3 regions of the Pelosinus sp. IPA-1 genome follow, and region 3 is predicted to be linked to each of the others. Evidence: riboswitches for the same ligand, from Rfam matches in the RefSeq annotation. Region 3 holds a riboswitch; each other region holds the start of a gene.
The links. Region 3 has a riboswitch for FMN ahead of ribB (3,4-dihydroxy-2-butanone-4-phosphate synthase). Riboswitches for the same ligand answer to the same signal wherever they lie in the genome.
Positions count from the first base shown of each region.

Region 1 (10,747 bases), on a different contig from region 3:
CCAAGACTTTGATTTCACCACGATAAAACCCATCCATAACTAGCTCCTTATCTTTACCTTTCATCTTGCCGTGTACTAGGCCACAAGGTATACCATCTAATTCGGTTTGCATTAATTCTTCATATAACTCTACTGCAGACTGGGCATTAATTTTTTCTGATTCTTCGACTAGAGGACAAACTACATAAGCCTGACGCCCATTCTTAACTTCATTCTTAATAAACTCATAGACTAACCGTCTACGATCTGATCCTCTTACAAATGTTTTTATTTGTTTACGCCCAGGTGGTAATTCTCTAATCGCAGAAACGTCGAGATCTCCATATACGGTTAAAGCCATCGTCCGCGGTATGGGTGTAGCTGTCATCACCAACACATCTGGCGAATTACCCTTTCCCTGTAACTGAGCTCGTTGACGAACGCCAAAGCGATGTTGTTCATCTGTAACCACTAGCCCTAGACATTGAAACTCAACTGCTTCTTGAATCAAGGCATGGGTACCTACTACTACGTGTGTTAAACCGCACTGAATCTCTTGTAAGGCTTGCTCACGGACACGCCGTGATAGTTTACCTGTAAGTATTCTTACCTTAATTCCTAATGGCACAAATATACTTGATAATGTGTGATAATGTTGCTCTGCTAGTATTTCTGTAGGAACCATCATAGCTCCTTGATAACCATTTTCAACTGTTTTAGCTAACGCCAAAGCAGCAATGACTGTTTTGCCGGAGCCTACATCACCTTGTAATAAGCGTTGCATGGGTTTCATATCTTCCATATCGAGCTTAATCTCTAACAATACCTTCTTTTGGTCATTAGTAAGGGTAAATGGTAATTGGCCTTTCACTTGTGTAGAAACACTACTGTCAGGTCCATGTTTTATGCCAACAGTGTTACTTCTATTTTTCTTTTTGATATATAGCAAACCACACTGTAACAAATATAATTCCTCAAAGACCAGCCTTCTTCTCGCACACTGAAGCATTTCCATACTTTGAGGAAAATGAATGTTTTCAAAAGCTTTTTTACGGTCTAGCAAAGAAAATTGAGTCAAAATCGTAGAAGGTAATATTTCATCAATATCACAATAACCATGAAGTACCTGTTTAATGATCGTTCTTAAAAAGCGCTGATTAATACTTTCACTAGCGGCATACACTGGTACAATTTTTCCAGTATCAAACTCTTCAGCCTCTGTAATGATCTCAATTTCCGGGTTTTGAACTTCCACTTGATATGTTTTTTTTACCTTACCTGTTATGAGAAGTTCTACACCAGGCTTATATATTTTCTTCATATGGGGCTGATTAAACCATACTAACTGAGCTACTCCGGATGAATCATTTACTGCAATTTTGGTGATATGTAAGCCAGGACGAGGTTTACTCTCCATACACCCGATAACCCCAGCCCTAAACGTCTCTACTTGTCCATCCGTTACATTTCTTATCATAGTAATTTGGCTACGATCATCGTAACGATGAGGGAAATGTTCAAACAGATGACCAACTGTAAACAATCCCAATTTAGCCAAAGAATTTGCTTTTATCGGACCTACACCCTTAATATATTGAATTGGATCTCTCCAGCAATTCCCCAAAATAACCACCCTCGTAAAATAACCATTTCGATTATTACATTTTCTCTACACTACAAAAGAATTTATCACCTATATATTAAGAAAATAGGCAAATTTGTTTGCCTATTTTTTCAAGCATAATTCATTTAATTCCTTTAGCAATGCCTCAACATCAATATCATGCATCTTAGCTCCATTTTCAATTGTCTCAGTTGCTGCTCCCATGCATCCAATACATCCCATACCATGTTTAGCAAAAACCTCACGTACCAAGGGATGAGATCGAAGAAGCTCAATGATTGACGTTTGTCTAGTAATCACGATATATACCTCCCATCTCTTATCTATTATTATTATATCTTATTTCAATATTTATGTTAAATCTCCTGCTATATAGGTCAGATAAAGAATTATCCTTAAGTCCTTGCATTTAGTAAGCAATTTGTGCTAAAATACTAATGTTATTGTAATAAGGATATCTTGTCCTTCATCAAAGGAGGTGGAATACATGGCAAATCTTTGTGAAATCTGCAGTAAAAGCCTAACTAGCGGCTCTAATGTCAGCCACTCTCACTTAAAAACTAAACGCACTTGGAAACCCAACATCCAACGGGTTAAAGCGGTTGTTAACGGTGAAACAAAACGAATTAATACTTGCACTCGTTGCTTACGTTCTGGAAAAGTTCAGCGTGCTATCTAATTTTATTTAAAAATCATTATAGATTATAATTAGGGCAAAAAGAAAAGACTGGGAGATTCCCAGTCTTTTCTTTTTGCTATTCTCCTTTAATTAGGGTTAAAACTAACTCAAGATCGTCTTTGTTAAATTGATATTTTTCACTGCAAAAAGGGCAACACACTTCTGCATGTCCATCGGTAACAAGAATATCGTTAATTTCCATTTCACCAAGACTAACAAGCACTTTCTGTACGCGTTCATAAGAACAATGACATTCAAATTGCAAGGGAATTTCATCATACATACTAACTGGTAAGCCTGCAAAGATTCTATTGATAATACCTGCAGCATCAATGCCCTCACTTACCAATTGAGAAACTGGCGGTAGTGCTGCTATATTCTTCTCGATTTGGCTTAAAACTTCATCATCTGCATTAGGTAACGCTTGCACCATAAATCCGCCTGCCGCTGTTACCGTTAAATCTGGTTGAACTAAAACACCTAAAGCTACCGTTGAAGGTGTTTGCTCTGAGACTAATAAATAATTAGTGATATCCTCCGCTATTTCACCACTAACTAAATCTGCATTGCCAGTAAAAGGCTGTTTTAAGCCTGTAAATCGTGTAACAGAAATTTGCCCATTACCAACGCCTGCCCCAACGTCAAGTTTATTACCACGTAAAGGCAACTCAACATGCGGGTTTCTTACATAACCACGTACACTTCCACTAGCATGAGCATCCGTGACAATTTCACCAAGCGGTCCATCTCCAGAAATACGAATTGTAATACTTTCATCGGTTTTAAGATTGACAGCTAACAATAATGCTCCAGTCATAGTACGCCCTAGGGCTGCCGCAGCGACTGGATAACAATCATGGCGCTTTCTAGCCTCTTCAACTAATGTAGTAGTTACTGCGGCAAAAGCGCGCACCCCACCAACTGTAGTCGCTCTTATAATATGATCGCCCATGATTCCCCTCCTATAACAATTCTGAGATTACTACTTGTCCTGTGATAACGTCTATTACTTCAACAACACGATCCCTAAGCCTAGCAAATGTAGCAAGTCCATCAAGTCTCTTGGACATAGCTGGGGAACCTGGATTCAAATAGACAATACCATTATGCTTCTCTAATGAAGCCACATGGGTGTGTCCAGTAATAAATAGATCTGCTTTAAACTTACCTGCCATTTCCCTCTTCGTCTCTTCCGTAAAGTTATGTCCGTGATTTGCTACGATACGCAATCCATCAACCATAATATATGCATATGGCGATTGAATAGGCATAGTTAGAACCATGCTATCCACATCCGCATCACAATTGCCACAAGCAGTTATAATTGGGACTGGAGAATTATTTAACAATTCAGCTAGCCGTTTAGGATCATATTCTTTGGGAATATCATTGCGAGGACCATGATATAGTATATCTCCAGCATGAATAATAAAATCACATTCGAAAAAATATTTGTTATATATTTTTTCCCAAGTATTCGCACAACCATGGGTATCACTAATAATCCCAATATTCATTTAATCACCCACTATTCCATTGGAAATATTTTACTATTTCAGATTTGTTTTAATAAGTTAGCCATTTCAATTGCTGTTACTGCAGATTCAAAACCTTTATTTCCAGCTTTTGTACCAGCGCGTTCGATAGCCTGTTCAATACTTTCCGTAGTAAGTACACCAAAGATAGTAGGAACTCCTGTAGCCATGCCGACGTGAGCAACTCCTTTGGATACTTCCGAGCAAACATAATCATAGTGAGAAGTGCTACCTCGAATGACTGTACCTAAGCAAATTACGGCATCATACTTTTTACTGACGGCCATTTTTTGAGCTACTAGGGGTATTTCAAAGGCCCCTGGAACCCAAAGTACTTCTATATCTTCCTCCTTCACACCGTGTCTTTTAAGGCCATCCAATGCACCATCTAGCAATTTTGAATTGATAAATTCATTAAACCTTGCAACTACGACACCAATTTTCAGTCCTTCTGCTACTAATTGTCCTTCTATAACTCTTATCATTTTTTTATTCCTCCCCATATTGTTTTAGCATATGTCCTAGTTTAGACTTTTTAACGGATAAATAACGCTGGTTAAATTTATTAGCTTTCATTTCTACTGGCATTCTTTCAGTAATAGTCAGGCCATATCCCTCTAATCCAGCCCTTTTTCTAGGGTTATTCGTTAATAAGCGAATGCTTGATAGACCTAGATCTACAAGTATCTGAGCACCAATACCATAATCTCTTAAATCTGGTGCAAAACCTAAAATCTCGTTTGCCTCTACAGTATCTTTCCCCTGATCTTGCAATGCATAGGCACGAATTTTATTGGCAAGACCGATGCCACGGCCTTCCTGCCGCATATACACTAATACTCCTGCTTCTTCTTGGCTGATGCGTTTTAAAGCACTTTCCAATTGTTCCCCACAATCACAACGTAATGATCCCAAGGCATCGCCTGTTAAGCATTCAGAATGTATGCGTACCATTACATCCTTTTTGCCAGCTACATCACCTTTTACCAAAGCAATGTGGCATTGATTATCTAATTTACTTTCGTAGGAAATTAAGCGGAAATTGCCATATTTAGTTGGCATTTTTGTTTCTGCACCACGTATAATAAATGTTTCATTTGCTTTACGATATTTTATCAACTCGGCAATAGTAATAATTTTTAAATTATGCTTAGTAACAAACTCCATCAAATCTGGAACTCTAGCCATTGTGCCATCTTCATTCATAATTTCGCAAATTACCCCTGCTGGATAACACCCTGCCATTTTTGGCAAATCAACTGCTGCTTCCGTATGACCTGCCCGTCTTAAAACTCCACCTTCCACATAGCGTAAGGGAAAAATATGACCAGGCCTTCTAAAATGTTCGGGTAATGCATTCGGATCCAACAATGTTCTAATCGTTTCTGCTCTCTCGTGGGCTGAAATTCCTGTTGTTACAGTATGTGCATCAACAGACACGGTAAAAGCAGTGCAATGATTGTCTGTATTCTCACAGACCATAGCACCAATGCCAAGCTCGTCTAATCTAGAGCCAATAACTGGCATACAAATAAGTCCACGTCCATAAGTCGCCATAAAATTAATGGCTTCAGGGGTAACTTTATCAGCAGCCATTAATAAATCGCCTTCATTTTCCCTATCTTCATCATCTACTACCACAATTATCTTGCCATTTTTTACATCTTCAATTGCTTCTAAAATAGTATTAAATTTCATTTTTACCTCCAAGTATTTCGACTTATTTTTACGATGTGAACCCATTTTGCTGTAAAAAATTCATACTAAGAGTACTTGCTTTAGACTGCTTATCAGAAGAATGCAATCCAAGCAATTTCTCTACATATTTTCCTATTACATCTGCTTCTAGATTTACAGTGTCTCCAGTTTTTTTAAATCCTAATGTAGTGACAGATGCACTATGAGGAATCAGAGAAACTGTAAACCAATCTTGTCCACACTCAACAATTGTAAGGCTTATACCATCAATGGCAATAGAGCCTTTTTTTACGATATAACGCATCACTTCAGGGCCTGCTTCAATTTTTACGATAACAGCATTATCATTAACATCTTTAGCACGAATCATCCCAATGCCATCAATATGCCCGCTAACTATATGACCACCAAAACGGTCACCAATGCTAAGAGTCCTCTCAAGATTCACAATTGCTCCGTTTTTTAAACTCGCTAACGCAGTACTATCAACTGTTTCTGGCATCACATCAGCAGTAAAGCAAGTATTATTATACTCAACTACAGTAAGACATGTTCCATTTACAGCAATACTATCACCTAATTTAACGTCACTAATGACCTTACTAGCCTGAATTGTTAAACGTACAGATTTAACACCACGGACAATCGCCTTCACTTTACCTAATTCTTCCACAAGTCCGGTAAACATCTCGTCCCTCCCGGTTGCGCATATAGGCGCTAATTAATATATCTTCCCCAACAGATTCTGTTTCTATATCTTCAAGCAAAATTGCCTTATTAACATCAGCTATTCCTTGACCAGCTATTGGTCCTGGAGCACTATTACCACCAATAATCTTGGGGGCAATAAACCAATGTACCTTATCAACTAGATTGTCCTCTAACACGGAAGCATTAATACTAGCTCCACCTTCAATTAATAAACTAGTAATTTGTCTTTTCCCTAATTCTTTAAATAATAAAGGCAAATTAACACCATCTTGTTTGCTCTCAACTACCAAAACTTCTACGCCACAAGCACGCAAAGCATTGACTCTTTCCTCTGGCGCCTTATCAGTAACGGCAATGATAGTTTTGGCTAAACCATCTGTTACTACATTAGCCGTCAGAGGTGTTCGTGCCATGCTGTCAACAATCACTCGATTCGGATTCTTCCCCTGGTACGATAGTCGAGTTGTCAAACTAGGATTATCGGCTAATACAGTACCAATCCCCACCAGAATTGCATCACAAGTATCTCGTAAAGTATGTACGCGATTTCGCGCAGCAGGCCCTGTAATCCACTGGGATTGTCCTGTGTAAGAAGCAATTTTTCCATCTAAAGACATTGCACTTTTCAAATGGACAAAAGGCAATTTAGTGGAAATCCACTTTATGAAAACCTCATTTAATTTTGCAGCTTCCCTTGACAACACACCTTCTACGACTTCAATGCCAGCTTTTCGCAACTTATTAATACCTTGTCCAGCTACTAAAGGATTTGGATCTGCCATCGCGACAATTACTCTCGTAATACCCGCCAAGATTAATGCATCAGCACATGGTCCTGTTCTACCGTGGTGAGAACAAGGTTCTAGCGTAACATATATAGTTGCCCCCTCCGCCAATTCTCCAGCTTGCTGCAATGCATTAATTTCGGCATGGGGTGTGCCTGCTTGCTTATGCCATCCCTGTCCCACAACTCGTCCTTCCCGCACAATTACAGCCCCAACCATAGGATTTGGACTTGTCCGGCCAGTAGCGTATTGAGCCAAAAATAGCGCCTGCCTCATATACTCTTCATCCATAATTGACCCCTCCAAAAAAATTAGGCTGTTAAAAAAGTTTAATACTTTTTAACAGCCTAATAGAACATTAGAAAAATGCAACAGCTATTAAGCCTTATCAAAGACTTAATAATAACCTTTTTCCATCCAGACTATACTGTCGGCTCCGGAATTCCACCGGATCAGCCATACGGCTCGCGGGCTAATCACCGCCGGTAAGGAGTTAAAAGATTTCTCTTTTTCACCTTGCCCCAAAGGCTCCTTATTCAATTATGTATATGTTACCAGTATTCATGAAAATAATCAAGTGCCTTTAATTTCAGAAATTGCTTTTTTAATATCTTCTGATTGGTATACAGCAGATCCTGCAACCAAAATTGTAGCACCAGCAGCTATTACCTGACGGGCAGTTACAGCATTAATTCCGCCGTCCACTTGGATCTCCACAGCTAAATTCCTTTCGGAAATCATAGATTTTAACCTAGTAATTTTATCAAGCATGCTTGGTATAAATTTTTGGCCACCAAATCCAGGATTTACGGTCATTAATAACACCATATCTACTTCACTAAGCACTTCTTCAATTACCGAAAGTGGCGTAGAGGGGTTAAGAGATACCCCAGCTTTTAGCCCATGCTCTTTGATGGTTTGCAATACTCGATGTAAATGAGGGGCTGTTTCAACATGAACTGTTAAGAGATCAGCACCTGCTTTTGCAAACGCTTCAACAAAATCTTGCGGATTGCTTACCATAAGATGAACATCGAAAAATAATTTAGATACTTTGCGAATTGCCGCAACAACAGGAGGACCAAATGTAATATTAGGTACAAAATGTCCATCCATTATGTCAATATGAAGCATATCCGCACCTGCTACTTCCACTCGTTCTATTTCTTCAGCTAATTTAGAAAAGTCAGCCGAAAGAATTGATGGTGCTATTTTAATCATAATTTAAAATCCTTTCTTCTTTTCTTGAATTTCCGATAGTATTTCAATATATGAATTATACCGCTGTTCATTAATACGCCCCTCTAATACTGCCTGTTTTATAGCACATTGGGGTTCTTTCACATGCAGACAAGTATTAAACTTGCATTCCTGTACAATCGCTGCTATTTCGGGAAAATAATACATAAGATCATTTTTTTTCACATCATCAAACTCGGTAAAACTAAAACCGGGCGTGTCGACAACAAAGCCACCGGTAGTTAAGGGTAACAGCTCTGCAAAGCGAGTCGTGTGCTTACCACGACCAATTTTTTCACTAACTTCACCTGTTACTAGAGTAAGCCCCGCTTCAATTGTATTTAAAATCGTGGATTTGCCAGCCCCCGAGGGACCAGCAAATACGCTAATTTTATCAGAAAGAGCATTTTGCAATTCCCTAATACCAAGTCCCAATTTAGCAGATAATGTGATAACCTTATAACCAATACTCCGATACAATGCAAGAAGAGGTTCTAATTCTTGCATATCAGCCAAATCAGTTTTATTAATACAGATGATTATATCTAAGTCCGACATTTCTGCCAAAACTAGAAATCGATCTACTAAAACTGCATTAATATTTGGATTTACTGCAGCAAAGGTAACAATAACTTGATCTATATTTGCAATCATTGGTCTTTTCAACATGCTACGGCGAGGTAATATCTTTTCAATTATCCCTTTATCATTTTCAGTAATATCATATTCAACTTCATCGCCTACTAAAAGTGAAAAACGTTCTTTTTTAAAGCGTCCTCGCAAAGTGCACATAATCACCTTGTCATTTGTTTTCACATAATAAAAACTATTATATGTTTTTAGTATCACCCCATGCTGCACTTGCTATGCCTCCTATATTGTTTGCTCTTGCAACAATACACCATTAATATACACTTGTACTCTAACTTGGCCTACACCATCCACGGTTTTTTCAACCTTATCACCAGGCTTATGGACATTTTCATAAACAACACGTCGACCATTTGTATCAGTTAAAACAACTTGAACTGCTTGGCGAGTGGCCCCTTCAGGTACTGTTATTTGCACAACGGCTTTTTTAGTTGCACTACCGCCGCCTTTTGCAACTGTGAAATCTACCGAAGCACCTTCTGTAATTTCCGCTGATGGACCAGGATTTTGTCCAATAATAGTCCCAATTGGATACTTATCGCTAACTTCTTCAGTTACTTTACCCACTTTTAGTTTTAGACTCTCAATTTGGGTGTTTACCGTATTTATCGGCGTACCACGAAAATCAGGTAAGGCAAATTTACGTGGACCAGCACCTTTACTTATAACAAGATCAACCGTAGAATTCTTATTGACTTGAACCGGCGGGCGTGGCTGCTGATTAATAATTGTATCCGCTGGAACGTCAGCGTTAAACTGTTCATCAATTCTTCCTACTACTAAACCAGCATTTTTAATTTGCAGTTCTGCATCCCTTCGGCTGAGTCCTCTAAGATCAGGCACTATAGTAATCTCGCCACCCTTGCTAATAACAAGATTAACCATACGCTGCTCTTTTACTACTGTATTTGCCTCTGGATATTGAGAAATGACGTTTCCAGCTGGTACTTTATCACTAAATGATTCTGATACTGTGACACGCAAGTTTTGCCCTGTTAAAATACTGCGGGCAACTTCTACTTGTTTGCCAACAACATTTGCAACGGTAACATCATTATTGCTCCAAAACTTACCAAAAGCAAAAAAAGCACCTATCATAAAGCCAAATAATAATAGCAATATTAAGCCCCATACTCGCTTCTTGGATTTATTACTTTTCGTTAAACTATTATTTTCTGGTTCGGCTCCAACCATATTTGCCTTGTTAGAAATCGGTTCCTCTATGCGTGGTAGTATCTGAGTAGGGAAATCGCCTCTTGACAGACGGCGCGTATGGTCATCCCTAAAATAGTTTTGTACTGATTTTAAGTCAGCAATCATCTCGCTAATGTCAAATCGGTTCGCTACATCTTTTGCCATTGCCTTAAGAACAATAGCCTCCAACAAAGGTGGTACTTCTGGTTTTAGTTCCCGTATAGGACGCGGTTCTTCTTGTAAATGTTTCAAAGCAATGCTGATTGGCGTTTCGCCATTAAAGGGCACTGTTCCCGTCAGCATTTCATAAAGAACAACACCTAATGAATAAATATCTGACTTTGCCCCAACCACTGTTCCTTTTGCCTGTTCAGGAGAAAAGTAATGTACTGATCCTATTATTGTTGAAGTATGATGCATCGTAGCTGAGCTTACTGCTCTTGCAATACCAAAGTCAGTCACTTTTATACGTCCAGCGCGAGTCATAAGTATGTTATGAGGTTTTATATCACAATGTACTAAATTATTCTGATGCGCGTGTTCTAATGCTTCAGCGATATCTGCGGCAATCCGAACTGCCATTTCTATAGGCAGTGGTTCTCGTAAAATACGTTCTTTAAGAGTTTCACCTGATATATATTCCATAACAATA
Region 1 is NZ_BSVC01000004.1:452,923-463,669, forward strand. It holds gene recG (ATP-dependent DNA helicase RecG) at 1-1,603, opposite strand, end outside; gene QSJ81_RS12035 (DUF1858 domain-containing protein) at 1,706-1,903, opposite strand; gene rpmB (50S ribosomal protein L28) at 2,091-2,282, shown strand; gene hslO (Hsp33 family molecular chaperone HslO) at 2,359-3,234, opposite strand; gene yfcE (phosphodiesterase) at 3,245-3,799, opposite strand; gene ribH (6,7-dimethyl-8-ribityllumazine synthase) at 3,838-4,302, opposite strand; gene QSJ81_RS12060 (bifunctional 3,4-dihydroxy-2-butanone-4-phosphate synthase/GTP cyclohydrolase II) at 4,307-5,515, opposite strand; gene ribE (riboflavin synthase) at 5,544-6,203, opposite strand; gene ribD (bifunctional diaminohydroxyphosphoribosylaminopyrimidine deaminase/5-amino-6-(5-phosphoribosylamino)uracil reductase RibD) at 6,172-7,302, opposite strand; FMN riboswitch at 7,413-7,544, opposite strand; gene rpe (ribulose-phosphate 3-epimerase) at 7,585-8,232, opposite strand; gene rsgA (ribosome small subunit-dependent GTPase A) at 8,236-9,111, opposite strand; gene pknB (Stk1 family PASTA domain-containing Ser/Thr kinase) at 9,124-10,747, opposite strand, start outside.
Region 1: linked by a shared signal. The riboswitch ahead of ribD (bifunctional diaminohydroxyphosphoribosylaminopyrimidine deaminase/5-amino-6-(5-phosphoribosylamino)uracil reductase RibD) and the one ahead of ribB (3,4-dihydroxy-2-butanone-4-phosphate synthase) in region 3 are both predicted to bind FMN.

Region 2 (10,747 bases), on a different contig from region 3:
TAACGGCTTCTGTTGCGACAGGTCTAGCAGAAATACTTGGTGCAGCAATTGCTTTAAATATGTTATTTCATATTCCCTTAAAGGTGGGCGCTATATTTACGGCTTTAGGATGTGGCTGGATGTTGTGGGCCAATTCCTATAAGCGATTAGAAAAATGGATTATGGGTTTTGTATCGATTATTGGATTAGCATTTTTATTTGAGCTTAGTTTGGTAAATATTAATTGGCCTGAGGCTGCTATTGGCTGGGTTTCTCCTGTCATTCCCGAAGGCGCTATGCTTGTAGTGATGAGTGTACTCGGGGCAGTGGTAATGCCACATAATTTATTTTTACATTCTGAGATTATTCAAAGTAGGCAATGGAATTTGGAGGATGAAGCTGTCATTCAAAAGCAGCTTAAATACGAGTTTGCAGATACTTTATTTTCAATGTGTATTGGCTGGGCAATTAATAGTGCCATGATTCTAATAGCCGCGGCTGTGTTTTTTAGCAATCAGGTGCAAGTCGAAGAATTGGAACAAGCTGAAATTATGCTGCGTCCCTTACTTGGAAATGCCGCAGCAGTTGTTTTTGCCATAGCACTATTATTTTCTGGTATTTCTTCTACGATTACAGCAGGTATGGCTGGTGGAAGTATTTTTGCTGGTATGTTTAGTGAGCCATATGATGTTAAGGATCGCCATTCATGGATGGGAGTAGCTCTTACTTATGGTTTGGCAGTACTCTTAATTCTTTTTATCGAGAACCCTTTCCAGGGCTTGGTTTATTCTCAGATGTTTCTCAGTGTTCAACTGCCCTGGACAATATTTTTACAAATTTATTTAACATCGTCTAAGCAAGTTATGGGTAAATATGCAAATACAGGTTTGCAACAAATTATGTTATGGGCAATAGGTATTATTGTTTCTGTATTAAATATGATGTTGTTATGGGATTTTATTAAATAAACGAGTGTTATATCTTGCATTTAGAAATCGAATTTGCTACAATGTATCCATAATAATCATTTTTGAGAATGATTATCTCCGGGGCTGAAATTAAATAAATTGAAACATCTTCAGGGCAGGGTTTAATTCCCGACCGGTGGTAAGCAGTGGATTCTGCAAGCCCACGAACCGCAAGGTTGATTTGGTGTAATTCCAAAGCCGACAGTATAGTCTGGATGAAAGAAGATAGATTAGCACATGATTAGATGTGTTTCCTTGTGCTACTAACTTCCCGAAGATATTTCGGGAAGTTTTTGTTTCTAATGATTAAGGAGGAATCTGTGTGGTTTACAATACACGTTATATAACAAAGGTAGGAATTTTATCGGCAATTGCTGTAATTTTGATGTTTTTTGAAGTGCCGTTACCTATGATGCCAAGTTTTCTAAAATTGGATGCCAGTGAACTGCCTGCTATCCTTGGTGCCTTCCTATTAGGACCAATCGCTGGTGTTGGCATTGAGTTAATCAAGAATCTAATACATGGGGCGAATAGCCAAACAATGGGAATTGGAGAAGTTGCTAATTTTCTGGTAGGTGTATCATTTATTCTTCCGGCAAGCTACTTATACCAGAGATATAATAGCCCTAACGGGGCTATCATAGCTCTAGGTGTTGGAACGATTTCTATGATGTTTTCTGCTTCTTTACTAAATTATTTTATATTATTACCTCTTTATCAGGCAGTATTGCATTTTCCCCTGGAGCAAATTATATCATTAGGGACAGTAGCCAATCCTCAGATTATGGATTTAAAATCTTTTATCACCATGGCCATTGCACCATTTAATCTAATAAAGGGAATTGTCATATCCATTTTTACCATGATGATTTATAAAAAAATCTTTCCCGTCTTATGTGAAAGATAAGATAAGAGAAGAGTAAAAGAGGCTACTCCAATACAAGGAGTAGCCTCTTTCGCTATTCTAAAAAGAAAGTGTTTTGGGGAAAAAGCAAGAACGAATGATTTAACCACAGAGACACAGAGTACGCTGAGGGGGATTTTATAATCCGATCTCTTTCCTCTGTGTCCTCTGCTTCTCTGCGGTTTAAAAATGTCAAACTATTATTACAGTTGTTTGGTACTTGGTAGTGTAAAACCTCTGCCCATGACTTCGACGGCATCTTGCACAATCATAAAGGCGTTAGGGTCTGATTCTTGTACAAGAAGTTTTATCTGACCAATTTGCGTAAGAGTTACAACAACAAAGATAACCTGTTTGTCTTGTCTTGTAAAAGCTCCTTCTCCACGAAGGATGGTGGCGCCGCGACCAACTTCTTTCAAAATCGCTTTTAAGATTTCATCAGTTTTATAAGAAACAATATAAACCGTTTTCTTGCGATTGATCCCTTCCACCACATTATCCGTAATGTTAGCAGCAATAAACATAGAGATTAATGTTAAAATGGCCAACTTGATGCCGAAGAGGATGGCAGCAATCAACATAATCATACAGTTAATGGAAAAGGAAGCGGCGCCAACATTCATAGAATAATACTTTTTGATAATGCTGGAGACGATATCAAGTCCTCCACCACTTCCGTTGGCTTTAAAAATCAGGCCAGAACCAATTCCTGTAACAATGCCACCTGTGATCGCTGAAAGAATCGGATCATCTACCACAGTGAAGTTTGCCAAGTAATCTGTTGCATCGACAAAAAAAGAAAATAGGGCTGTTCCATAAAGGGTCTTTATAGTGTACTCTTTGCCCAAAAGACGATAAGCAGCATAGACAAGTGGGACATTCATTGCAAGAATTTGTACACCGATAGGAAATTTAAATAAGTAATAAAGAATAATAGCTATGCCGCTAACTCCACCACTTAAAAGATGGTGGGGGACGAGAAAACTATTAATAGCTACAGCACTTAGTAGGCACCCAACACCAACCGAGAGATATTGATAAATTTTATAGCGCATCTGTTCCTCCTATAAGTTATTTAAGTAGTATCAATGGCAATCTTCAGGAGTTGGCTATAGAGTCGCGTAGGAAGTAGACGATACTTATATCCAATTCCTGAAGATTAAATTTTTATAGATATTTTTTTATTCCCTGGAGTAGGGGTGATTTTATTACAGTTTGTTAATGAACCCTTGAATGAAAGGGTACTGGTAGCTTTCTCCATTGAATGCCTTAACGGCTGCCATAATAGAAGTTACGATGAGGATTAGCCACAAAATACCTACTATGGGGAGTAGTAAGACTCCAATCAGTAATGTACATAACAGTCCCACAAGGCAGGAAGTAACTAATATGGCCAAATGAGCGACCAAAGATTGCTTAGCATGCTCGTAAACAAAAGGATCATCCTTTTTTAATAAAAAAATGACTAAAGGTGCAATGATAAAACCCAGACCGCCTAGAAAATAAGATATATGAGCGAGGATGGCTAACAATTTTTGCTCTCCTGTAATTCCATTCATAAAAACACCTCCTAAGTATATTTTATAGTAGGTTGGTTCTTTTGTATATCCTATTCATAAAGATTGAAAATCACACTATAATAAAGAAGACTTGATTCAGATGGAGTTTTAACTCCATCTGAATCTTAGCCCTTCTTATCCAGGGACTTAGCCGCTCTTAACTCCCACTTATCGAAGATGGGAGTCTTAGAGCGGTTCAGTCATCGGATAAAAAAACTTGTTTTTGAAATGTATTTTATGATATTATCAAGAAGAACATTTATAGCAGAGGTTTCCTTTGGGTGGTATCATCAATGAACCATACTATAAAAAAGGAATCTAAAGCTGTGAAGGATCAATATAGCTATATGTTAATACTGGTATTATATCCGCTTAGATCTATGATGGACTGAGACGGGAGGTTACATAGGAAAAGTATGCCTTTCGGACAAGTGCCGGAAGGCTTTTTTTATATTCTTTTCCTAGGGCGTTTATTAGTATGTTATTAAGAGAGTACATCTATCATACTTTTTTCAGAAGTAGGATCGGGAATTAATTGTTATCTATACTATTAAATCGGCTTATATAGTAAAAGGAGAAGCAGCATGAACAAGCCAAAGGTGCTAATCGTCGGAGCTGGTAAAGTAGGCAGTGTGTTGGCCCGAGCCTTATATAGTCAGGGCTATGAATTAGTAGGAATCGTTAGTCGTACTTTCGATTCGGCCCAGGAATTGGCTAAGCAGTTTGGTGTAAAAGCAGGGACAGAAGCAGCAGATTTTACGAAAGAGGCGAATATTGTCTTACTTACGACTCCTGATCGCTATATTGGTAAAGTAGTAGAGGAACTGGTTAAGGAAAGTGGCTTTATGCCAGGACATGTTGTTATCCATACTTCAGGCTGCCTGCCTACCGAAATATTGAAACCAGCTAGAGAGCAGGGAGCTTTCATTGGCTGTATGCATCCCTTGCAGTCATTTGCCAATAAAGAACTATCTATAGAGGCATTATCTGGTGTGTATTTTGCACTGAGTGGACAAGATGAGATGATAGCAGCAGGAAGAAAAATAGTCGAGGATTTAGGCGGAAACGGTTTTGTTATGTTAGATAAGGACCGGGCACTATATCATGCTGGGGCCTGTATTGTATCGAATTATACAGTTTCGTTGATGCATTGGGCGAGTCAACTATATAGTAGTTTTGGTTTATCTAGAGAAGAGGCTTCAAAAGCCTTATTGCCCTTATTGCAGGGCACAGTGAATCAAATAAAAGAACTGGGTCCTACGGAAGCCTTAACAGGACCTATCAGTCGCGGGGATAGTATTACCATAGAGGCTCATCTACAAGTTTTAGAAAATGATGAGGAAAAGAACTTGTATCAAAATCTTGGATTATATACTTTAGGGGTAGCTTTAGAAAAAGGAACAATAGATCAAATGCAGGCAAATTGCATGACAGAATTATTGAAAATGAAACTAAAGGAGAAGGAAGATGAGCAGCAATAAACGGATTACAACAACGGTGATTCAAGAGAGAAAGGTTGCAGGTAAAGCCATTACAATGCTAACAGCATATGATTTTTCTATGGCGAAATTTTTAGATGACGCTGGAGTAGATATGTTATTAGTTGGTGACTCTTTAGGCAATGTAGTATTAGGGTATGATTCTACACTCCCAGTTACTATGGAAGATATGATCCATCATGGAAAAGCTGTGTGCCGAGGGGCAAAAAGAGCGATGGTAGTTGTGGATATGCCCTTTATGTCGTATCAAGTTTCAACAGAGCAGGCTGTGGCAAATGCAGGGAGAATCATGAAGGAAACAGGGGCTCAAGCTGTTAAATTGGAGGGGGGGCAAGAGGTTGCTGATGCGGTAAAAGCCATTGTCAGAGCTGGTATCCCTGTGGTAGGACATTTAGGACTAACTCCCCAATCTGTTCATAGTCTAGGTGGGTTTAAAGTGCAAGGCAAAGAAGAAAAAGGTGCACAAAAATTGTTAGATGATGCGAAACTTTTGGAAGAGAGCGGGGCTTTTGCAGTGGTATTAGAGTGTGTGCCTGCATTGTTAGCACAAAAGGTTACCGATTCCATTGCCATACCAACCATTGGTATTGGTGCAGGGGTATATTGTGATGGACAAGTATTGGTTACTAATGATTTATTGGGGCTTTTCCCCGGTTTTACACCTAAATTTGTTAAACAATATGCCAACCTTCATACTCAGCTGGCTCAGGCAATCGCCGAATACAGAAAAGAGGTAGAAGAAAGAGCCTTTCCTGGCGCAGAGCATAGTTTTAAAATTTCGGATGAAGTATTGGAAAAATTGTACTAATACAAGGAGGACAATCATATGAAAATAATTTCAGACATACAGGAGATGCAATTATTTGTTAGGCAGGCAAAAGAGAAAGGGATGAGTATTGGACTAGTACCAACTATGGGGTCCCTGCATGAGGGGCATCTCACCTTGATGCGTCAAGCAAAAAAAAGTTGTGATGTAGTTGTGACAAGTATCTTTGTCAATCCCACACAATTTGGTCCTACAGAAGATTTTGCTAAGTATCCTCGGGACTTATCTGGTGATAGCGAGCAGGCTGCTAAAGCTGGCGTAGATGTCATCTTTCATCCTCAGCCAGAGGAGATGTATCCAGCAGGGTATAGCAGTTTTATTGAGATTAATGGTATTACGCAAAAATTATGTGGTTTATCACGACCAGGTCATTTTCGTGGAGTAGCTACCGTTGTAACTAAACTCTTCAATATTGTTCAGCCGGATAAAGCTTTCTTTGGCCAAAAAGATGCCCAACAAGTGTTGGTACTTAAGCGTATGGTGACTGATTTGAATATGAACGTTACTTTGGAAGTGGTGCCTATTGTACGGGAGAAGGATGGTTTAGCCATGAGCTCTCGTAATGCTTTCTTATCTCCTGAGGAGCGTAAGGCTGCCTTGGTTTTATCACAAAGTCTCCAGCTTGCACAAAAGCTAGTTAACCAGGGGCAAGTCGATGCTCAGAACATTAAGGAGCAGGTAATACTTAAAATTAAACAAGAAAAATTAGCACAAATCGATTATGTAGAAGTATATAGCTATCCCCAATTAGAAAACCTGGATGTCATAGGGGACAAAGCTCTTCTTGCTTTAGCTGTTCGGATTGGAAATACTCGTTTGATTGATAATACAATTTTGGAGGGATAAGATTATGTTTATTACTTGTTTAAAAGCAAAACTTCATTGTGCCACGGTAACAGAGGCCAATCTTAATTATATGGGGAGCATTACAATCGATGAAAGTTTATTAAATGCTTCAGGGATTCTACCTAATGAAAAAGTGCAAATTGTTAACAATAATAATGGGAACCGTTTTGAAACCTATGTCATTACAGGAGCAAAAGATTCAGGTGTTATTTGTTTAAATGGGGCGGCGGCTCGTTTAGTGCAGCCGGGTGATAAGGTCATTATCATTGCCTACGCTATGATGACTAATGAAGAGGCAAAAGACTTTACCCCTACAGTGGTAATGGTGGATGAAAAGAATCAAGTGAAGGAAATTCGTTCTAAGGAAATTCATGGACAGATAAAATAACAAAGGAAAGACAATACGAAATAAAGAATAGAGATAAAGAAGACTTGATTCAGATGGAGTTTTAACTCCTCTGAATTTTGGCCCTTCTTATCTAGAGGCTTAGCCGCTCTTAACTCCCACTTATCGAAAAGGGGGAGTCTTAGAGCGGTTTAGTCATCAGATAAAATACCTTAAAAAGGTAGGAACTTGGAGGATAAATAAGGGGGACAAAAAATTGATTTACGGACAACTAAAAAATTTGGAACTAGAGAAATCTGCATTTTCACCTGTGCTGCAAAAAGCGCTGATGTATTTAAAAAATACAGATTTAGCAAAGTTAACAATTGGACGACATGATATCGAAGGAGACTCTATATTTGCTTTAGTTTCTGAATATCAAACCGAACCTAAACAAGATAGACGCCCGGAGGCTCACCAAAAATATATTGATATTCAATACTTGGCTTCAGGTGAAGAGATAATAGGCTGCAGCTTATTGTCAGATCAGTGTATCGTGCTTCAGGACGAACTGAAGGAAAAAGATCTTATTTTTTATAAAGAGATTATGGAAGAAACCGATATGGTATTAGAGCCAGGAACCTATGCCGTACTTTTTCCGAATGATGTACATCGTCCTTGTTGTATGAGAAGGACCGCACAAACAGTAAAAAAGGTAGTCATTAAAATTGCAATTTCTCAATTATCCGATAACTAAACCGCTCTAAGACCCCCATCTTCAAGTGGGAGTTAAGATCGGCTAAGTCCCTGGATAAGAAGGGCTAAGATTCAGATGGAGTTAAAACTCCATCTGAATCAAGTCTTCTTTATAAAAGAAGAGAACTCCACAACAGAATGGTAGCTGCTTGTGGAGTTCTTTTTTTACGGAATCAGAAAGTATAACACTTTCTTGATTCCAAGTAAGAACGACTAAGGCTTCTGCCTGCGTCCGAGGACTTGGCACAAGCCAAATCTTTTCTTATACATTCTAGAGAATACATGCAAAGGAGAATACTATAATATATATAATGCAGACTATTTACAGTAGTAAAAAAGTAGTCTATTATGTAGTATTAGAAGTGCATTTTATCCGATGACTAAACCTGCTCTAAGAACCACATTCTAATAAGTGGGAGTTAAGAGTCCTTGGATTCAGTTGTAGGTAAAACTCCATCTGAATCAAGTCTTCTTTATAAATGGTACATGTCTAAATAAAGGACACTTGATGGTGCCGTTGTACAGGGCATAACTTTTAAATTATACAAAAAAGTAAGGAGAGAAAGATGGAAATAAAATCAATTAAAAAATTGAAATTATATGGATTTAATAACTTAACCAAGACGCTTAGCTTTAATATGTATGATATTTGTTATGCCAGAAGTCCAGAACATCGTCAAGCTTATATTGAATACATCGATGAAGAATATAATGCAGAACGGCTTACCAATATTTTAACGGAAGTTGCCAATATGATTGGAGCTAATATCTTAAATATTGCCAAGCAGGATTATGATCCTCAAGGTGCTAGTGTAACCATGCTCATTTCCGAAGGTAAAATTGCCGCCGATGAGCTGGAAGAAAAAGAGCTGCCAGATCCACAGTCCGATGCAGTTGTGGCTCATTTGGATAAAAGTCATATTACCGTACACACATATCCGGAAAGTCACCCAGATAAGGGGATTAGCACTTTTCGTGCAGATATTGATGTTTCTACTTGCGGAGAAATTTCTCCTCTGAAGGCATTAAACTATCTAATTAATAGTTTTAGCTCTGACATTGCGATTATTGATTATCGAGTACGTGGTTTTACTCGTGATGTCAGTGGTAAAAAATTCTATATTGATCATAAAATTAATTCTATCCAAAATTATATTGCACCCGATACCCGGGAGTTATATCAAATGCTAGATGTAAATGTATATCAGGAAAATATCTTCCACACAAAAATGATTCTAAAAGAATTTGATTTAGATAATTACTTGTTTGGTACAGCAAAAGGGGAACTTTTGCCAGGGGAAAAGAAAAAAATAAAACAACGTTTGAAAAAAGAAATGTCTGAAATTTATGCTGGTCGCAACATTCCAAAAGTAAAATAAAGAAGACTTGATTCAGATGGAGTTTTAACTCCATCTGAATCTTAGCCCTTCTTATCCAGGGATTTAGCCGCTCTTAACTCCCACTTATATAAGTGAGCCTTGGGTCCGGAGACCCTTAGAGCGAACTTATTTCGAGTTTACAGCCTGTTTTCCTGACCGTCAAGGGCAGGGAATTACAGACTGTTAACGAGATGAAGATGGGAGTCTTAGAGCGGCTTAGTCATCGGATAAAACTTAAAATATGAACCACAAAAACACGATACCGCTTTCGCGGTATAGAAAGAGGAGGAAAATCTGCTAGTGTCCACTCCTTTGTGTCTTTGTGGTTCATTTTCAGCTATAACAACTCAATAAATTTCTGTGCTGCAATTGGAACTGGCAAACAATCATAAGTTATAATCCCTAATTCACGTTTCGGTATCTCTGTAGTGAGGGTGAGGGGAAATAACTGATTGTCAGCCAGTTCTTTCTGTATATATTCACGACTCATAAAAGAAATCCCCAAACCAATCTTAGTTAATTCGATCATTAAATCTACACTGCCTAATTGAATTTCTGGTTGAAAAAGAATATTGTTTTGGGCAAATAAAGCATCTAAGAAGGTTCTAGTCGTCGTATTTTTTTCTAAGGTGAGAATAGGCAGAGCTGCAACCTCATCGAGGGTTAAAAGAGATCCTTGCAGATGGGAAAAGGCAGGGCTAGCAAAAAATACATCATGAAGCATCTTGCATTTACTAATTGTCATCTTAGGGTAGGATTTTTCTGGGGCAAGGTTGACAACACTAATGTCTACCAAGCCTTTTTTTAATAAGTCGACGCAGACAGGTGAAGGGCGGTTGGTAACATTAAGTTTGATTTTAGGATATAGTTGATTAAATTGCTTAAAATAAGGAAGTAAATAATATTTGCAGATTGTATCGCTGGCGCCTATCTTTAATTCTCCTTGTTCAAGAGTGTAGAGTTCGCTAAGGCTGCGCTCCCCAGTTTTAAACAAATGAAAAGCCTGTTCAACATGAGTAAATAAAAGGTGACCAGATTCCGATAGCTGCACTTGCTTTGTACTACGAAAAAAAAGTTTGGTGTTAAGTTTCTCTTCCAGCAGTTTGATGGCTTGGCTAACAGCGGATTGGGAGATATAGAGCTCGTTTGCGGCTGACGAAAAGCTTAAGTATTTAGCAACGTAATAGAATACTTTATATAATTCAAAGTTAATATCCATATATAAGCTCTCCTAATGATTTATATTAAAATTATTAATTATTATAATCAATGATAGTATACTACAATAAGAATAGCAAGAGGATATAGGAGGTAGTAAAATGCCACATCAAGTAAAACGAATTTTTGTTGAGAAACGTGTAGATTTCGCCGTAGAAGCAAAGGGTATGTATGCTGACCTTACTCAAAATCTTGGCATTAAAGGCTTAAAAAACGTACGTATAATTAATCGTTATGATATATCTGGCATTAGTGAGCAGGAATTTGCAGATGCAAAAAACAGTATTTTTTCAGAACCGCCAGTTGATGATGTATATGATGAAGTACTGCCAATCAATCAAGGGGATCACATTTTTGCGGTAGAATTTTTGCCAGGGCAGTATGACCAACGTGCTCATTGGGCGGCCCAATGTGTGCAAATACTTACGAAAACAGAAGATTTATCCATTCGTACTGCAAAAGTGATTGTATTACAGGGTAATATTGGA
Region 2 is NZ_BSVC01000003.1:547,513-558,259, forward strand. It holds gene QSJ81_RS09235 (Nramp family divalent metal transporter) at 1-947, shown strand, start outside; FMN riboswitch at 1,050-1,178, shown strand; gene QSJ81_RS09240 (ECF transporter S component) at 1,270-1,854, shown strand; gene QSJ81_RS09245 (YitT family protein) at 2,055-2,906, opposite strand; gene QSJ81_RS09250 (DUF4870 domain-containing protein) at 3,060-3,410, opposite strand; gene QSJ81_RS09255 (Rossmann-like and DUF2520 domain-containing protein) at 3,965-4,891, shown strand; gene panB (3-methyl-2-oxobutanoate hydroxymethyltransferase) at 4,878-5,717, shown strand; gene panC (pantoate--beta-alanine ligase) at 5,736-6,581, shown strand; gene panD (aspartate 1-decarboxylase) at 6,586-6,969, shown strand; gene QSJ81_RS09275 (NanQ anomerase/TabA/YiaL family protein) at 7,184-7,663, shown strand; gene speD (adenosylmethionine decarboxylase) at 8,229-9,041, shown strand; gene QSJ81_RS09285 (LysR family transcriptional regulator) at 9,379-10,260, opposite strand; gene QSJ81_RS09290 (phosphoribosylformylglycinamidine synthase) at 10,361-10,747, shown strand, end outside.
Region 2: linked by a shared signal. The riboswitch ahead of QSJ81_RS09240 (ECF transporter S component) and the one ahead of ribB (3,4-dihydroxy-2-butanone-4-phosphate synthase) in region 3 are both predicted to bind FMN.

Region 3 (10,747 bases):
AAGTACATGGATTAATAAGTTGAGTTTCGGTGTTTCGGCTATTTGTTTTTTCTTATGTGCAATATCCAGTATATGGTTAATAGATCGTTGCATACGGCAAACATATGATAATGAAATAAACATAGACCAGCCATTTTTTGCAAGATTACACAGTATATCTTTTTATTCATTTATGATAGGGCTAGGTTTAAGTATTATCCTTGCCGTAATGGTGCTTTATTAAAAATATACGGTAAAATAATTGAATCTGTTGGTATTATTATACTAATTGTTCCTAGGTCAGGAATGCTTGGAGGAGTGGCATCTAAGTTTTACCCGACAAAAACAGGGGAAATGATTTTAGAGTTTGTAAATCAGCATTATAATTTTCTTAAGGCGCAATAAAAAAGACCCTCACGTGGTCGATGAATAAAAGCTTCGCAGATATTGATTTTATTGGATTTATAAATTATGTCAACTGCGCCTTATCTTGCGCCTTAACGAAATAAAACAAGGCGCATTATAAATAGATAAAAAATAACATAAATAACTATAAACCCAATAGAATTAAGATTTTTCAGAGATACATAAACTGGATTAAATGTGCTTCTTCTGACTCTTAATCAGTAGGTTCGGGGTTCGATTCCCCGGTGTGTCACCAGTAAATTATAGCCTTCCAGCGATTTTCGTTGGAAGGCTTTTTTATGTTTTGGGATAGTTTGTTGGGATACTTTAATATATTTTATTCTTCCGGTAAGTATTGGCTGGGCACTTGCTGCATTAATTGCATCTATTAGTGGCGCGATAAGGCTAAAAAGGAAAGCGGAATTATTATTTGGGTTAGGGTTAGTCGGTCGGGCTAGCGATGGAGCAATATACTTCCTATAATGGAATTTTGTTTTCCTTTGCAAAAATTACTCCAATACAAGGGTATTGCCTATGGGTACTTTACCGCCTGGCGTTTAAAGAATCTAAAGAGACAAACCGTTTTTTTTAAGATAGGTCTATTATGTCTTCCGCTTGTTATGATGTTAGCTACTCAAACCTATGCCGGCGACTGGCACGGCAATGAAATAACAATTGTAAAATTAAACATTTAACATTCTTCTTATAAATTAAGACACAGCCTGCCCATGTTAGTATTGGAATAGGCTGTGTCTTCTAATTTATCCCTATTCCAAATCGAGGAACGAATATTCGATAAAATACTACAAAATAATCACAGTGCATTCATCTTGTAATGAAATGACACTGTGCTTTTTATTAGTTACCATCTGCGGAATGGGAAAAGCAGAAAAGAAATGACTTGCAAGAGAAATACAGGAGACGATTAAAAGAGAGAACGTCTCAACGAAAGAAGAATAGCATACCAGATTATTTGTTAATCTTATCAGCCTTATTTGATTTCGACGTGATCAATTTCTTCATAATCAATTTCGTACATTGAGTCATCACTATAAGCTGCGAAAGAAAGACACTTTGGAAGCTCTTCATCGCTTTCACATTCATCAATGTTTACGTATTTAATACCATCATTCGAAAGTTGTTGAGCCGTTTTTAAAAGTTCAGAAACTTTTATAGTAACGATCTTAATCACCTCCCTTTTAAGTAACACTTCGACAAAATCCAGAAATTTCCTATATGGAAATTAATCTCAAATAAATAAAATAAAAAACAGCTTACAACTACGGTAGGTATGTGGCACAACTTAGCGCACTTTATGGGTTTGGATATCAAATAGATCCTGAGGAAGAATCCCTTTTTGAAAAATCTCGGCAGTGGAGTGAGAAGACAGAAAAACTCATGCAGTGGGGGCGTGGTAAGTAGATTGGGCGGGATTATGATAGCGTAAAAGGAAAAAGCCCTCAAAAGAGGGCTAAAAGAAGGATAGATTATGGAATTTTGATATTATGCCTAGTTAATTGGAGAATATACGTGATTAGAGGGAATTAGGTAGAACTTACCTTTCTGCTTAAGATAAGGTAAGCGTGGACAAAATATTCTATTACACTTAGCACTGCGGCAGTGATAATAGCTCCGCTAATCGTAACGTATGAACTCTGTATGAAGCTTTGACTAAAATAAAGAAGAACTGCAGCTACAACAAAATCAGCTACGGTGCTTATCCAAAAAGTTCCTTCTCTAAGCACAAATAACTCCATAACATGAGCCATAAGAGCTAATACAATTCCCACTCCAATTGCCTGATATATAGTAGGGTAGTAGATCTGCGGTAGTAGTTGAGTGGCTAATACAATTAGTATAAGACAAGCAATTAATTTCATGATAAGTCCCGTCATAAAACCACACCTTTTTATTAGATAGAAAGAATAGATATTATGCATACGTATCTGCTTTCCACACGATTAGTATGTCCGTAGAAATTACGTATATTCACACACACTAATGAAGTTATGGAGGTATAAATCAAAACCATGAGGTGACGCGCATGACTCTTAATTATGAAAAGTGATTTAGTAGATACAAAAATTAGTGGAAGAAGTTAACTCTTTTTCGGATAAAAAAAGCTCTCAAAATGAGAGGAAAGAGGGAGAAACCATTGAAAAGTGGTAATATACCCATCTGTTTGAATTAAATACCAAGCTATGAAATAAAAAAAGGCCCTCTAAAAGAGAGCTGAGAGAAGAATGGGAAAGATTGGTTAGCGACGTGAGTATAACGTCAACATAATTATACCCAATAAGTAGGGGTTATATACATTAGAGCGTGAGGGAGGGGGGGAGTATGGCAGAGCCTGTACTAAGATGGCCTGGACGCAAATGTTATTTGCATTTAGAAGGGATGGATAAATTAAACAAGTATGTCTTAAACAGCATTCCTACTGTTGTTCCATAGGCAGTGGCTCCCAATAGGTGGACATAATAATCGCTTATTGGTCGTAGATCGATAAAACGGCCTTCGATAGTTGCCGTAAATATCATTTCAGAAAGAAACCAGAAAAAGAGACTTACAGCTGTACTTTTTACAACTAGGTAATCTCGCCCTATTATGTTAAGAGCGTAATAAAAAGCAATGCCAATGAAGCCGCCAATTATGCAATTAACTATTAACCCTATGATTTCTGTGGGTCTATTGATTGTAATAGTCAAACTAATTAACTGATATACACTATACTTACCAAAACCTAACAAAATCAAAGCTCGCGTTACAACCTCACCCGTTATTGTAGATGCTGCTCCGATAACGCATGCTACTAATGGTTTATCATATTTCAAAAAGCTCTCCCCTTTTGTCGAACTATTTCCGAAACGTGATATCACGCTCGTGTCGTCTACCAACTGCAATAAAAGGACGCCTGACATGCCAAGGCACTATCAGTATTCCCTAAAAATAGGGAGCAATACATAATGAGAATACAGCCTAAACAAAAAATAAAACCATTTACCGTATCCTAGTACGTGTAATATATGAGAATGGTAGGAGAGGTTATATTGGGGGAGGGGGGGGCTAATGGAATTCTTAGTGAGGTTTCCCATCTTTATAAAACCATTTATGGAATGAATACCAAATAAACCAACTGATTAGCCATAAAATATAAGAGTAATACCAATTGTAACCATTGTGATAAACAATCATGTTGGTATATTTTTCAGCCAAATATTCAATTCCTGTTAAAATCGTTGTCCAAAGAAGAGTCCATTTTATTCTAGACATAGGAGAGTATCTTACCCAAAACATAGCTAAGATTGGTACGATAATGACATTTGTGGTAAAAGAAATGTCTCGTACACCAGGTAAAACTCTAATGGGAAACTCCCACCATTCAAAATAATTTGCAACATAGCACACAATATTTGCATAGAAACTAGCAAACAGTCCAACAGGGATAAATCGTTTCAATTCTTTACGAGCAACTATCACTGCAATTATAGCAATAAGTATAGATATGTATTGTATTAATAAATCAATAGACATAACATCATCCTTTAGTTAGAGATACCCTTTAGACTATGCAGTTTGAATTAATTTAACCAAAAAAATATGGAAGGGTTATTATGAGAGGGCGGGATAAGGTTATGGTAATATCTAAAGAGCAACTAACTGAGATTCGTGGGCGGGTGGATAAGGTAGTACAAGGGTCATAAAAAATGGCCATGGCGAAACTATCGTATCCTATCCATATCATATATGAGGATGGTAGGGGGATGTTATTTTGGGGAGATACGAAGATATTCTTTATAACTGATAGGTAGATGTCCTATTGCCAGTGTGAATGCTGCTATAAACATGGGGGACGATTTAAGTAACCCTGCAGCCAAAAAGAAATAAAGAATGGGGGTAATTGCCATGGGGATTGGTATATGCCATAGTGGTAGGAATAAGAGCATATGATTCCGGCCTTTTTGGAAAAATCGGAACCAACCAGCATAATAGACCGTGAGTAATAACAGCATAGCAATTATATAAAAGCGGTTTGAAATATTATTCATTGTAATTGGATAAAACAGAGGAATAATGGTTACACCGAATCGTCCTATATTCTCAAAAACAGTTAGAATAACAGGTTCATTATCTTCTTGTAGTGGTATGTTGATTGGCGGGAAAAGTAACCACAATAGATTAGGAATAAGTATTATTATAGGGATAATCAAACTAGACGAGTAAAGCATGAAATCAAACATTTTAATCCCCTTTTATCAAGAAAATTCGTAAATATAGTATTCAAGGTTAACGTGTAAACTCCTGTAACGAAACAGTAAATTATAATCGATCTTAAGGTGCAAGAATTGAAAACTTTTAAAGGTTGATAGGTTTAATCTCCGCAGACATTGGAATGTATTTGTTTTGTAATGCCAGATTGTAGGACGGTCCGTTGCGCGAATCGATTAAGAGCATCATTAATGAGCTAGACAGGTTTGCCGATAATAGGGAAAACAGCCAAAGGCGAGAAACGGCAATCCGGCAGATTAATGAAATATTAGACTGGCGACGTATTTTAGTACCCGGGGCGCTCATAGGATGGATTATCGATGCGGAGGTGGCCGCCCCGTCCGTAAGATGCTGAAAGCGGCAGGAACACCTGATTTAGACAACGAGGAGGAATAGATAATGATAAAAGGTATTGACGTATCCCATCATAACGGTGTGGTCGATTGGCAGGCGGTGGCTGCTGCTGGAATTGAATTCGTGATCATCCGCAGCTCCTACGGTCTGCAATCAAAGGATGGAATGTTTGAACAGAATGTAACCGGCGCTAAAGCTGCCGGTCTGGAAGTTGGCGCTTATCACTACTCGTATGCATTGAGCGTCGAAGATGCAATACATGAAGCAAAAAATTGCCGGGAGGCAATAGACAGTACAGGACAGCTATTAGAATTACCAGTGTTCTTTGACATGGAAGATGCGGACGGCTATAAACGACGTAAAGGCTTTGCATTTAACCCGGTAGAAATTACAGCCATGTGCAAAACGTTTATTTGCAATATAGGTCTAGACTGCGGCATTTACGCCTCTTACTCCTGGCTGACTGATTATATTGACTGGCGTAGCATTGGTTGTGCCGTATGGAATGCCCAATGGAGCCGGAGTGACGATATTAAAGGTTATATGTGGCAATACACTGACAAAATGGAAATAAACGGGAAGTTATTTGATGGAAATATTAAGTATTAGTAGGGGTGAGCTAATGGAATTTGCATTTGTATCATGTCGTGCTACGACAGCAACCCATATCCTTTCCACCATATCCCCCTCATACTGAAAATATGCCGAAAATACGACTCTTAATCAGTAGGTTCGGGGTTCGATTCCCTGGTGTGTCACCAGTAAATTATAGCCCTCGCAGGTTTGCGAGGGCTTTTTTATGTCGGTAAACTATAAAATCACAGCAAAAAAGCGGGTGTATGAAACGCCCGCTATGGATGGATACGCTTATCTTAATGTAAACCTGTTATCTCTAGGGTGCCAGCCATGTCTACCAATGAATATTTGATTGCTAGCCATGTCATGGCCGTCTTTATTGACATCAAAAGTTAAGGTATCTCCTCCTCTTACTTTGAAATCTAATTCATCAATCCCGCGACCTGTGAAATGGAAGCGAATTGTATTACGGTCACGGTCTACTTTAACGAAATCACCATTTTCCAGATCTCTGTCGTCAATGTCGTAAAAACGTCCATCAGTTCGAATCACGCCAGAAAATACATGCTGATTACGAAAGTTAGTTGTTTTTACATGAAACTCGTCATTTCGATTATGCCAGACAGACAGGCTAGGGGGATTTTGTTGTGGACGGCCCTCGGAACGGTCACTCCAGGCAAAAGCGGTTCCTGATAAGGTAATCAGGAAACAGGTAAGTAATGCTAAGCAAGATAATTTTTTCATATGTAACATCTCCTCAGATCTTGATCTGATATTACTATATTACAAAATCTTGACAACAATATGACAATGGAAAGAATTAGATGAAATTATAAATATGGAGGATATCTAACTAATTGACAATGATTATCAAATAGGGTATAGTATAATCATTGAAGGATGTATTGCAATCACATCTAAGACCATGTCTGAGGAGAAAAACTCTAGGGCATGGTTTTGTTTTATTAGGCACATAGATACCAATTTTATTGGTGGAAATCCTTTGTTAATGGAGACTCTACGTTTAATTTTTCTATATGGTCTATAAGCTCTTTTAATATAATATCTTGATGAACTAAGTGATCCATAATTACTTTTATCTCTTCTTCTGCTTTTATGTTTATTTGGTAATCATGTTCTGCTGCCAACCGGTCTTTTTCATTCTGCCTGTTTTGACTCATCATTACTACTGGACCCGTGTACGCAGCTTGAAAACTTAGAACAAGATTAAGCAGTATGAAAGGATATGGATCCCAAGAATGAAAAAAATCTGCATCGCTAACTGCTTTATAAGTTAAATACACGTTTGTTGTCATCCAAATTACGATTACAACACTTTGATAAATAATAAAGGGCCAACTACCAACCACTTTAGCTAACCAATCAGCTATCCGCTGACCAGATGTCAATCGAGTGCGAAATTCTTTGTTTATATTTTTTATAACATGATCGTCATGCCGATAAGTTGCCGCTGGACCTTGGAGTTTAGAAGTTTTCATAAATCCTCCCTGTTCTGATTTTATCATATAACTCATATACCACAAATTACATTAGATTCCTGCAGTAGCTATGAGAAGTTGTTAGATGTATCGTGCATAAATAATAGACCTGTGTAAAGGCTCACAGTATCAAGGACGAGTTCGTTGACCTCTGCGAGGTGTGGATGATGAATATAAAATAAATAGGAAATAAGTATACATTGTTATTCTAGGTTATGTTGTGTCATAATAGGGTAATGCTAAGTATAACGATTTCTATTATATTTTTATGTAGTTATCTTAAAATAATAAGTGGACTATCAAAAATATTAATATTCTTATTTCGAATGGGGGGGGACATTACAATGTCAACATCTAAGGAATTAACGAATGAAAAATATCAGTCTATAAAGAAATTAGGGAAAATGTACTTATATTTATTGATTGCAACACGTTTAGTTTTTCTTATGGAACACGTACCCCATGTTGTAAATGCGCCGATTGGTAACGATGTAATTGATGTTTCTAAATATCTATTCCAATTAGTTATAGGGAATGAATTTGTAAAAAGAATTAGTATTTTATTTTTAGCTCTCTATAGTATGTTCGTAGCTGTAGAAAGTTTTTTAGTGTTGCGTACTTGGTTCATGTGGCTTTACTCCAAGGTTACTAGGAATAAGATGATTGAATAATAGATAACGGAAAAGAGTAAGAAGTGATATCTTTGCGATAAAGATATCACTTCTTATTTTTAAATTATTTATTTATAACGCTCAACGTAATTTCCCAAATTTCTCGCGCCTTTATTTATTTCTTCTAAGTTAGCTGCGATCTCTTGAGTAGATGCCGCCTGTTCTTGGCTAATTGAGCTAGTAGTTTCGATTGATTTATAGATATCGGAAACAGCCTTGCTCATTTCCTGTAATGTTAACTGTATTTTCTTTGTTGCTTCTTGCGATTGGTCAGCAAGTTTTCGAACTTCCTCGGCTACAACGGCAAATCCTCGGCCTTGTTCTCCTGCTCTAGCTGCTTCAATCGCCGCATTTAGTCCTAAAAGATTTGTTTGTTGGGCTATGTTACGTATAAAACCAATGACCTGAACTGTTTCTTCATTCCGTTTTATCAAATCACCTGCTAGCTGAATTGCTTTTTGCCCCGCACTTGCTAGTTCGCTTGCACTTTGAGCAACCTGCTCGACACTTGCTGAGGCTAATTCTGTTGAGTTCGCCAATTTTTCAACAGTATCAACTAATGTAAGACTATCATTTAAATCGATCCCAGAACTTAATGTTCCAATAACTTCCTTATTAACACCATAGATTGGAGTGAAGATAGTCTTTATAGTACGACCATACACTTCAGGAGGAATATCTGCAAAAGTATCTTTACCTGTGCTAATACAGTCTTCGATAGTACTAATTCCTTTGATGGGCTTACCAGCAGGTAAATCAAGCTCAAACTCTTTTGCACGGAAGTAGGATAAATATGCCGTTTTGTCCGTTAATCCAACAGCCATATCTTCCCGGACGATTTTGTTTAAGTAGGGAAGAACAATTTTAAAAGCCTCAAGTATTTCTTGATTGGTGAGTTGCTCCATTTTACTACCTCCTAACGATTTCAGATTATCAATTCTATATCAAAGAACAAAAAGCCTTTAAAAAAACAGTGAAAATTATCGAAATTTGTAATATTTTTATAATAAAATCCGAAAAAGTAAAAGGAAGACGGAGCTAAAGGATTTGTCCCTGTTGAAGGACATAAGGTGATTGCAAACTTGACAATCTAAATATTTAATAATACTATTTAAATAGCGACTTATTCTCAGGGCGGGGTGAAAATCCCCACCGGCGGTATCTCAGTTTTACTGAGGAGCCCGCGAGCGCTCTTCTATAGGAAGAGGTCAGCAGAACTGGTGAGAGGCCAGTGCCGACGGTATAGTCCGGATGAAAGAGAGTAAGGCAGTCAACCAAATTGATTCTCAGAAGGAATCAATTTTTTATTTATTTTAAAGTTGAACTGTCTTTTTCTGTGCCCTGATTCTGGTAAGTCCTACTAAATTATTAGGAGGAATATACTATGAATCAAACTTTACTAACTCATTTTGGAGACACTGACAAACGGGTGGAAAATGCTCTTGCTGCATTGCGCAGTGGTCGCGGAATCTTAGTTACCGACAATGAAGATCGGGAAAACGAAGGTGATATTTTTTTTGCAGCAGAGTCTCTGACAGACGAACAAATGGCAATGTTAATTAGTGAGGGCAGTGGAATTGTCTGTTTATGTTTGACTGAAGAAAGAGTGCAGGCATTAGAATTGCCGATGATGGTAGATGTTAATACAAGCAGTTTTGGAACACCTTTTACTATTTCTATTGAAGCTGCGACCGGGGTTACTACGGGTGTATCTGCTGCCGACAGGGTGACTACAGTGAAAGCAGCGATTGCGGATCCTGTAAGTCCAGAGCAACTGGTGCGTCCGGGCCATGTTTTCCCATTAAAGGCCAAGCAGGGCGGTGTACTGGAGCGACCTGGGCACACAGAGGCCAATGTAGATTTAATGCGACTTGCTGGGTTGAAGCCATATGGCGTATTGTGTGAATTGACAAATCATGATGGTACAATGGCAAGGTTACCTGAAATCATTGCATTTGCAAAGAAAAATAACATGCCAGTGGTTACGGTCGATGATGTAATTGCGTATCGAAAAGGTAGAAAAACATTTGCATCATAAAGTCTAGTCCAAACTTCGGACCTAGGATGAAAGATCTTACGGTTAATATATAATATAAACACCTGCAAAGCAGTTAGCTTTGCAGGTGTTTATATTATATATTATGTTGCAAGTTGTAATGATAGACAGAAAAAAATGCAGGAAAATGACAATTAATGTCGAAAAGTTGTAAAATAATTACAAGACAAAAAGGGGAAAAATAATGGATTTTTTTAAGAATATGAAAGTTAGTCTGAAGTTAGGTGCCTTAATTTTTATTGCCATTATATCGCTAGGAGTTATTGGGTATACAGGCTATCATTATCTTCAGAGGGCAAGTGTAGATATGAATTCTATGTTTGCAGATAACTTGGTACCAGTACAGCTTATCAATGAAAATCAAGCTCATATCAATAAGGTAAGTGCAGCAATAATTGAATTGATGATTACAACAGATAGCAAAAAAAATGAAGAGCTAAAAACACTTATAAGTGATCGAGCTAAAAAATTTAATGCAAATATAGCTGAAATTGAAAAAGCTAAATTAGACGATAAAGAGAAACAGAAATTAGAAGATCTCAAAGCAGCGATGAAAAAGTACAGAGAAGCTCGTACTACAGTAATTGATTTGGCAGCACAGAACAAGAATGCAGAAGCTTATGCATTGTACCTTTCAAGTGTAGCACCTTTAGAAACGATTGCTCTTAATAAATGTATGGATCTCTCCGAATATTCTATAGGAGTAGCAAGAAATATTAATAGTACGAATGAGGCTTCATTTAGAACATCAACTAAAATTAACATTGGAATCTTATTAATATTTACTACAATATTAGGCGTAAGCGGATTCTATATTACACGGTTGATCACTAAACCTTTACATGCTATGGTCTCATTTTGTGGGGGATTGTCTGCAGGTGATTTTCGTGATAAGCCTCGTACTTTTGTTAGAAAAGATGAATTTGGTCAATTGGCAGATT
Region 3 is NZ_BSVC01000012.1:39,798-50,544, reverse strand. It holds gene QSJ81_RS23240 (hypothetical protein) at 1-223, shown strand, start outside; tRNA gene QSJ81_RS23235 (tRNA-OTHER) at 562-640, shown strand; gene QSJ81_RS23230 (hypothetical protein) at 1,376-1,576, opposite strand; gene QSJ81_RS23225 (DUF2512 family protein) at 1,929-2,279, opposite strand; gene QSJ81_RS23220 (hypothetical protein) at 2,763-3,215, opposite strand; gene QSJ81_RS23215 (CBO0543 family protein) at 3,460-3,915, opposite strand; gene QSJ81_RS23210 (hypothetical protein) at 4,149-4,622, opposite strand; gene QSJ81_RS23205 (GH25 family lysozyme) at 5,050-5,613, shown strand; gene QSJ81_RS23200 (hypothetical protein) at 5,872-6,324, opposite strand; gene QSJ81_RS23195 (DUF1003 domain-containing protein) at 6,567-7,079, opposite strand; gene QSJ81_RS23190 (hypothetical protein) at 7,424-7,750, shown strand; gene QSJ81_RS23185 (methyl-accepting chemotaxis protein) at 7,819-8,655, opposite strand; FMN riboswitch at 8,872-9,017, shown strand; gene ribB (3,4-dihydroxy-2-butanone-4-phosphate synthase) at 9,135-9,788, shown strand; gene QSJ81_RS23175 (methyl-accepting chemotaxis protein) at 9,991-10,747, shown strand, end outside.